One region of the Lysinibacillus sp. RC46 genome, then DNA from elsewhere that is predicted to be linked to it. Evidence: riboswitches for the same ligand, from Rfam matches in the RefSeq annotation. Region 1 holds a riboswitch; the other holds the start of a gene.
What was found. Region 1 has a riboswitch for glycine ahead of gcvT (glycine cleavage system aminomethyltransferase GcvT). Riboswitches for the same ligand answer to the same signal wherever they lie in the genome.

Region 1 (4,442 bases):
GTGCGTAATTCTGTTACTGCGATTAGCACGTGATTTTTAAGAGAGTCATATGTTTGACCTAAAGGATAACCACCAATGATCCCCTTATCAATTAAGCCTTTATTAATTTCTTTCACACATTTATTTGTCTTTACGACGATTTCGTTAAAGTGTGCACCTTGGAATGCTACTGTGAAGCCAGCAGCTTCAAAGGCATTTTTAGCATAACGAGTTTTCGCGATATTCTGCATAGCCATTTCACGAACGCCTTGCTTACCTAGAGCAGTCATTGCTACAGAAGCAGCAAGTGCAAGAAGTGCTTGGTTCGAACAAATATTAGATGTTGCTTTATCACGACGGATATGTTGTTCACGCGCTTGTAATGTTAAAACATAACCACGACGACCTTCACCGTCTACTGTTTCACCAACAAGACGACCTGGAACTTTACGCATTAGCTTCGTTGTTACGGCAAAGAAACCACAGTGCGGACCACCGAATGCTTCAGAAATACCGAAGACCTGTGCGTCCCCTACACAAATATCAGCACCTAGCTTACCAGGAGGTGTTAAAACTCCTAGTGAAAGTGGATTTGAAGATACGACAAATAAACTTTTTGCTTCATGTGCAATATCGCCAATTACTTGTAAGTCCTCTATTTGACCAAAGAAGTTAGGATACTGTGTAATAACAGCTGCCGTATTGTCATCAATTAGTTTTTTTAAAGCTTCTACATCTGTCACACCATCTTTTTGTGGAACAGTAACAATTTCAATGGATTGACCGTATGCATATGTAGCAACGACATCACGATACTCAGGATGAACCGCCTCAGATACTAAAATTTTCTTACGGCGTGTATGTCCAGCTGCCAGCATACCCGCTTCCGCTAATGCTGTTCCTCCGTCATACATAGAAGAGTTTGCAAGATCCATACCTGTAAGCTCTGCAATCATCGTTTGGAATTCAAAAATTGCTTGTAATTCCCCTTGTGAAATTTCTGGTTGATATGGAGTATACGCTGTGTAAAACTCTGAACGAGAAATAACATGGTCCACGATAATTGGTTTATAGTGGTTGTATACGCCTGCACCTAAAAACGATACGTTAGCATTTGTATCTTTATTTTTCGCAGCAAGTGCCGTTAATTCTTTTAATAAAGCTGATTCAGATTTTGCTTCTTTAATATCATATAGGCCTTTAAAACGTACATTTTCTGGAATATCCCCAAATAACTCATCAACTGAGGATACGCCAATTACGTCTAACATTTCTTGTTTATCTTGCTCCGTCATTGGTAAATAACGATGTTTCATAAATGTAGGTCCCTCTTTTCAACTTTTATTTTGAACGTTTGTAAAACGGTGTTTCAACTGTTACTACCTTTAAGTGCTTACCACGAATTTCGATTTCTAATTCAGTTCCGATAGTTGTGAATTGGCTGTCAATTAACGCGTGACCAACATTACGTTTAGAAGAAGGAAGCTGTGTACCAGTTGTTACTTCACCAATTTCCTTACCATCCTTAAACACTTTGTAGCCATGACGAGGAATTCCTTTATCGATCATTTCAATACCTACAATTTTACGTGAAAGTCCATTTTCTTTTTGTTCAGCTAATGCATCATGACCAAGAAAATCCTCTTTATTTAATTTCACAGCAAAACCAATACCAGCTTCTAGAGGTGAAATTGTTGCTGATAGCTCTTGCCCATATAATGGAAGACCTGCTTCAAAACGAAGTGTATCACGGCAGCCTAAACCTGCTGGAACAACGCCTTTGTCTTTTCCAGCCTCTAAAATTTCATTCCATAAAGCTTTAATATCTTCTGGAGAGCCGTATAATTCAAAACCATCTTCTCCTGTGTAACCGCTACGAGATACTAATGCTTTATGACCAGCAACTTCAACGTCTGCTTGGAAACGGAAGTATTTAATTGTTTTTAAATCAGTGTCTGTTAATGTTTGAAGAGCCTCTTCTGCTAATGGTCCTTGCAAGGCAATTTGTGCATAAGCATCTGATTGATTGTCAATCGTCACATCATATTGATGTTGATTTTCCATCATCCAATCATAATCTTTTTCAATATTTGACGCATTTACGCACAATAAATAATGATTGTCTGCTAATTTATACGTTAATAAATCATCAACAACGCCACCATCTTCATAGCACATTGCATTATATTGCGCTTGACCTACTGCAATTTTTGAAATATCATTTGTCAAAAGATTTTGTAAAAAATCTAGTGAATTAGGTCCAGTTACTAAAATTTCACCCATATGTGATACATCAAATAAGCCAGCACGATTACGTACTGCATCATGCTCTTCTTTAATAGAAGAGAATTGCACTGGTAATTCCCATCCACCGAAGTCGATTGTTTTACCACCATACTTTGCATATTCTTCAAATAGAGGTGTACGCTTTAATTCATTCGTCATTATTTTTGCCCCCTTAATGGTAGTTACATTTTTTACTGGTAGTAGTTCGTCTGCTTTTATTAATGCATCATGCTTCCCCTGTTTGTTCATTCAATTAAGAAATAGGAACTAACATCATTAGCAAAACATTTAGACATAAAAAAAAGACAGACGAACCCCTTTTCGGGATTCTCTGTCCTTAAACCTGAAAGTTACACCAGACTGGCTCGCATTACTACAATGCCAATCAGCCGGCTTTCCCCTTTGGTGGCTGTAGTACTACAGCTCTCTCCAGAGTTGCGTCTTGTACGAGTCCTTTTACCTGAGAGATTCATAACATTTTGTTATTTGCTCCTTCGGTGACGTCTACACGTGCTCTCCCCGCACAATCATCCGCCCAAGATTCATCTTGGTACTATTTAGTATTCAATGAACATTTAGTTACTTATTTGTCTATATCCTAACATTAATTGCATTGAAAAGGCAATCATTTTTTAATCTGTATCAAAACACGAACATTCAACTCATTAATTTTTATAAATGTTCGCCTTTTAACCTTTTGACTTGGAATACTAAATACTCAAGAATTTGGCGGAGTGTTCTGCCCTCTGTTAACACTTGTATATGTCCTGTTTCACGATAGAATCTTCTTCTATAATGATACAGCTTCTCTAGCTCCTCTTTCGTTGAACTCTGTACTATTGGTCTGTTCGGATCATGCTGTATTCGTTTGTATATATCTTCGAATGTCGCATCTAAAAAAAACACGAGCCCACTGCGTCTCATTATTTTTCGATTTTCAGCATTGATCGCTACCCCACCACCTGTTGAAATAATACAAGCTTCGTCTCGGAAATTTTTCAAAAATTCTGTTTCTATTTCCCGAAAACGTGCTTCTCCATATTTTTCAAATATCTGTGGAATTGTCATTCCCTGCTGCCGAACAATCTCATGATCCATATCATAATATGGCATCTTTAACAAATAGCTTAAACGTCTTCCTAACGCACTTTTGCCGGAGCCCATAAAACCAACTAAATATATTTTTCGCATTCGAATCACCTTCTTATAACTACGATTCTACACTGTCTGACAAAATTTGTCCTAATAAATTTATCGTAGCTCGAATATTCAGCTTTTCTAGGTCATTATATGTTCGAAACTGAATCTCATAAGACGTACAATACGTAAGAACAAAAGTAGTTACAAAAAATAATAATGCAATTGCGATTAAAAAAATAGCCCCTCTGTCATTTTTCAATAACTGGAACATAGAAAGTTCGCTCCTTTTTGATACCACTTGGAAGTTCAACAGCTACTGTTAACATATCTTTTTCAAATTGGAACCTACATTTATTAATACCAATTAGCATTGGTACATGACCACCATTTACTTGATCACGAATTAAATTGCTATAACAATCAATAGAATGAATAGTAAGTCCTTCCTGGAAGGTTATTCTCTTTTGGTCTTGTCGAATCGTAAATGAAGAAATATCATTTAAATACATATTCAAATCATAAACAAAAAGCTCCCACTTTGATTGTTCATCAGATAGTACTGTTGTTTTCATTTCTGCAAACCAGAGCATAATAAACACAACAAGGTGTGCAATAAGCACAAAAACAACTAATTGAAATAACGCTTCTAATAATGTATAGCCTCGTTCATTCATCGACTTCACCTGTCAGTTGTATACATTTTTTACGTAATTCTCGTGTATTTTGAAAACTTACACATATCCCCTGTCCATTCATAGACCATTGAAAATCTACATTTTCAACGGTGTTAGTGCCTTCCATTTGCTGTAAATAGCGATAACGCTTTAAGCCTTCATAGGCCGTTTCAGCTGCGATAACTTCTAACTTCTTGTTATAAAGAGTCGATTTCATCATATAGCTGATCGGTATTAATGTCGTGCATAATAACATAACAATGACGATTGATAAAATTGTTTCTACAAATGAATAACCAGATTCATTCAACTCTCGATCTCCCTCGCCCTAACGTAATCACAACCTTTTTAGTGCCTTGAGGC
Region 2 (4,442 bases), on a different contig from region 1:
TAGGATTACCCGCTAAAAGTGGTGTCTCTGGGGCAATTTTGGCGGCTGTACCAAGTCACGCAGGCTTAGATTCACCTTTTCCTACCGGCTGTGGTATAGGCATTTATGGACCAGCAATTGATGACATTGGGAACAGTGTAGCCGGAGTGAATTTACTCAAGCATATTGCTACCGAGTGGAATATGAATATTTTTTAATCAATATGAAAGATGACTTCGTAAATGGACGTAGTCATCTTTTTTGTGATTTTACTTCGCTTTCGCACAATAAATAAAGCCCTGAATAGGTACACTTTCTTTAAAAGTGTCACTATTCGGGACAATTCATTTTACCGTATTAGTTCTTTCTTTTCATTTTATAAATAATCATTAGTATGATAAACCAAATTGGTGTTAACAGTAATGCGGTACGTGTTGCCTCTGAAATGAACATGACTACTAATAGAAAAGCAAAGAAGGCAAGTACTAAATAGTTCACGAACGGAGTAAAAGGTGCCTTGAAAATCGATGCTTCATGAAGTGCGCGATTTTTACGTTTATAAATGATATGAGAGATTAATATAATACTCCATACCCATATAAAGCAAATAGCACTAATCGTTGTAACAACACTAAAGGCGTTTTCAGGCATTAATTTACTTAGTAATGCACCAGCGGAAACTACAATTGCAGAAACAACGAGTGCGTTACTTGGCACACTGTTTTTATTGAGCTTTGCAAACTTTGGCGAAGCTTGCTTGTTGTTCCCAAGATTAAAAAGCATACGGCTAGTAGAAAATAAACCACTATTACCGGCAGAAGCGGCAGATGTAAGTACGACAAAATTAATAATACCTGCAGCAATTGGAATACCAGCTAGTGTAAATACTTGTACAAATGGACTACTAGAGGCAGACATTTCATTCCAAGGATTAATGCATAAAATAACAAATAATGCCCCTACGTAGAATAATAAAATGCGTAATGGAATTTTGTTAATGGCAGAAGGAATATTTTTTTTAGGATTGGCTGTTTCAGCAGCAGAAACCCCTACTAACTCGACACCAACAAAAGCGAAAACAACCATTTGGAATGCCATTAGGAAACCGTGTAAGCCGTTCGGGAATAACCCGCCATGTGCCCAAAGATTTTCAACAGAAACTGTGCCAGAGCTTGTTTGAAAACCTGTAAATAACATGAATACTCCAATCACAATCAGTGCCACAATTGTAATGACTTTTATAAGTGCAAACCAAAATTCTAGTTCGCCAAATAGTTTTACAGTTAATAAATTCAACATTAATAACAGTACTAAACAGCCAATTGCAGGCACCCATTGTGGTATATCAAACCAATATTGTACATAAACGCCGACAGCAATAATATCTGCCATAGCGGTCATGATCCAGCAGAACCAGTATGTCCAGCCAGTGATGTAACCTGCCCAAGGTCCTATGTATTCGGATGCAAAATCAGTAAACGATGTATAGCCAGCATTCGATAATAATAGTTCACCTAATGCCCGCATAACAAAAAATAAGGCGGTTCCGACAATGAGATAAGCAAAGATAATGGAAGGTCCCGCTAAAGCAATGGCTTTGCCTGATCCTAAAAATAAACCAGTACCGATTGTTCCACCAATCGCTATGAGCTGCACATGGCGATTTTTTAATTCACGTTTTAATTGTTGTTGTTCCACGTTAATCCCCCTCAAAGATACGTAAAAACTATGACTGGAAAATAAAAAAAGAGACTAGTAGTGACACTAGTCTCGTAAATGACAGAATAACAAATACCAATTGCGGATGTTGTATGTAAAAAAAGAAAACATTCGTGTGGTATAGCTTTCATGTTGAAAGTTGATATTACTCCTCTGTCCTTTTGCCTGAGATAGTGAACCCTTCGGCGACGCAAAATGCGCTCTCTCCAGAACTGCTCCTGCTATAGTGTTATCCATAGCATTCATAGCTTATATTGTATGTCTGTATGACATTATTTTAAGATATTATAAATCCTATCAGTGCCTACTTAATTATTCAAGGATAAATTTCAGACATTTTCAGAAAAAAAGAAGAATGGAGTTCATCTAGGTAAATACTTTACGAAAAATAGTATTTTTAGACATATGTAAATTTAAGGATAATGTTTTAATTCGCGGTATATGGAGTTGGAAGAGATGAAAATTGGAACTAGCTTAGGAAGCGGCTCGCATTTTGGTAAAGGAATGTGAAAGAGAGTATGTATCTTTCGTTGCTTTAACTTACTCCAACTAACTTGTCAGACATTAAACAAAATATATAATATAGTAGAAACTCAGAATTTTTTGCAAAAAGTAAACCATCTCATAGTCATTTGAGATGGTTTCTTTTAGTTTAAACAATGTGATATAGGTAAATATAAATAAATTTACTTTGTTTCCGTGAGTAGATTTATTTATATTAGTCACTAATGTCTTATTGATTTTTTAATTTTGTTTTTTGGACTTTATTTTACCTGTCCAAGTACGGAAGCCGCCTTGAAGTTGGTAAATTTGGTTGTAGCCACGTTTTTTAAGAAATAAAGCAGCACGTGAGCTACGGCCTGTATTTTGACAGTATAAATATACTGGTAAATCTGGGCGGATTTCTTTGTGACGTTGACGTAGAGTAGTTGAAGGAACATTGCGTGCACCAAGGATGTGACCAGCATCAAATTCTTTTTGTTCACGTACGTCGATAAGCTGTGCTTTACGATAGCCTTCAATAAATTGTTCTTGTGTTAGGTTTGTTACGGCTTTTTTTAGTCGTAGGGCGTTAATGCCGATATAAGCAATTACAACTACTAAAATAACACCGATTGTGATAAGTATGTTCAACAAAATTTCTTACCCCTTTCTATCTTCTTTATTATTATAAAAGATGCGCTAGCGATAGTCCAATGAGTTTGATAAAATAAATTAGATTGTGGCTAGAATTAATTTATCTCTATTTATATGGATTTTATTAGTGAACTGTCACAGTATCTTTCCACTATTTTCTTGGATTAGGGTGGTGGATACTTTCATAAAGAATAGAACTTAACGCACGGTGTCAAAATTTTGAGAAGCATTATTTTTGGCTCATAACAAAGAATTGGATAACATTTGTTAAAATGAATGCCATATATAAGGTGACTTATTTTGTACACTTTCGCTAAAGTTTAATTAAATATTTGTAGGAGATGAAAATATGACAACTTGGTATTTTCTAAATTCAGGGAAATGTAGCCCTTCTTTTAATATGGCATTAGATGAAGCATTACTTGATTGGCATAGTGAAGGTTTAATTCCACCAGTTATTCGTTTTTATGAGTGGGAGCCAGCAACACTTTCGATTGGCTATTTTCAACAAGCGAAAAGAGATATCAATCTAGATGCGGTACGAGAACAAGGACTAGGCTTTGTTCGTCGTCCAACAGGTGGTAGAGCTGTTTTACATGAACATGAATTGACTTATAGTGTCATTGTTTCAGAAAGCTATCCAAATATGCCTGAATCAGTGACAGAGGCGTATAGAGTGTTAAGTGAAGGTATATTGAAAGGTTTTCATAATCTAGGTATGGATGCTTATTTTAGTGTACCTGATACAGAAGAACAAAGAGCAGACTTAAAGAAACCAAAAAGCGCAGTTTGCTTTGATGCGCCAAGCTGGTATGAGCTTGTTGTAGAAGGTAAAAAAGTAGCGGGTAGTGCACAAACTCGTCAAAAAGGTGTTATTTTACAGCACGGAGCTATTTTACTTGATTTAGATCAGGAGAAATTATTGTCTGTTTTCAATTTTTCAAGTGAAGAAGCGAAGGACCGTATGCGTAGAAAGATGCCAGAGAAAGCGGTTGCTATCAATAATCTTGTCAAAGAACCAGTGACTATTGAACAATGTGTGACAGCTTTTCGTGATGGTTTTGCAAAATCGTTGCAAATTGATTTAAAACCATTTACACTTTCTGAGGAGCAATTAGAATATGTACATGCACTAGAAGAAAAAAAATATGCATGTGATGATTGGAACTTCAAAAAATAAAAAATGGTATAAGAAAAATATTTTTTTATCGTTCAACCCTTGTAATAACAAGCAGTTCGGATTCTATTCGAAATTGCAAGAGTTGAATTAAAAAACTATATATAGTATCTTTTTTAAAGAAACATACACAATATGTAGTGTTTAACGACACATGATATTGTGTATTTATTATTGTAATGCAGAAAACAAGGGAGGCAAAACGATGGTACTTACAAATCATCAACCCGAAGTAAACAAATTTGAACAGTTAAACAAAGATATTGAACAATTTCCACAGGTTCATCCTGTAACACCTAATATGCACATAACGCATAAAGGTGTATCTAGACTTGTGATGATCGATCGCTACTCGTTTAAGGATACGGAGAAGAAAACGTTAAAAGCCGGTGATTTCGTCGTATTAACAGTGAAGTCAGATCCAAAATTC

Region 2: linked by a shared signal. The riboswitch ahead of ABH966_RS15395 (amino acid permease) and the one ahead of gcvT (glycine cleavage system aminomethyltransferase GcvT) in region 1 are both predicted to bind glycine.

Annotation. Positions count from the first base shown of each region.
Region 1 covers NZ_JBGCCF010000020.1:45,246-49,687, reverse strand. The annotation lists gene gcvPA (aminomethyl-transferring glycine dehydrogenase subunit GcvPA) at 1-1,295, opposite strand, end outside; gene gcvT (glycine cleavage system aminomethyltransferase GcvT) at 1,321-2,424, opposite strand; glycine riboswitch at 2,704-2,796, opposite strand; gene ABH966_RS17615 (shikimate kinase) at 2,938-3,456, opposite strand; gene comGF (competence type IV pilus minor pilin ComGF) at 3,654-4,079, opposite strand; gene ABH966_RS17605 (hypothetical protein) at 4,072-4,389, opposite strand; gene comGD (competence type IV pilus minor pilin ComGD) at 4,382-4,442, opposite strand, start outside.
Region 2 covers NZ_JBGCCF010000016.1:68,448-72,889, forward strand. The annotation lists gene ABH966_RS15390 (glutaminase) at 1-197, shown strand, start outside; gene ABH966_RS15395 (amino acid permease) at 337-1,677, opposite strand; glycine riboswitch at 1,842-1,918, opposite strand; gene ABH966_RS15400 (rhodanese-like domain-containing protein) at 2,443-2,832, opposite strand; gene ABH966_RS15405 (lipoate--protein ligase family protein) at 3,185-4,015, shown strand; partial or broken gene ABH966_RS15410 (ribonucleotide reductase N-terminal alpha domain-containing protein) at 4,218-4,442, shown strand, end outside.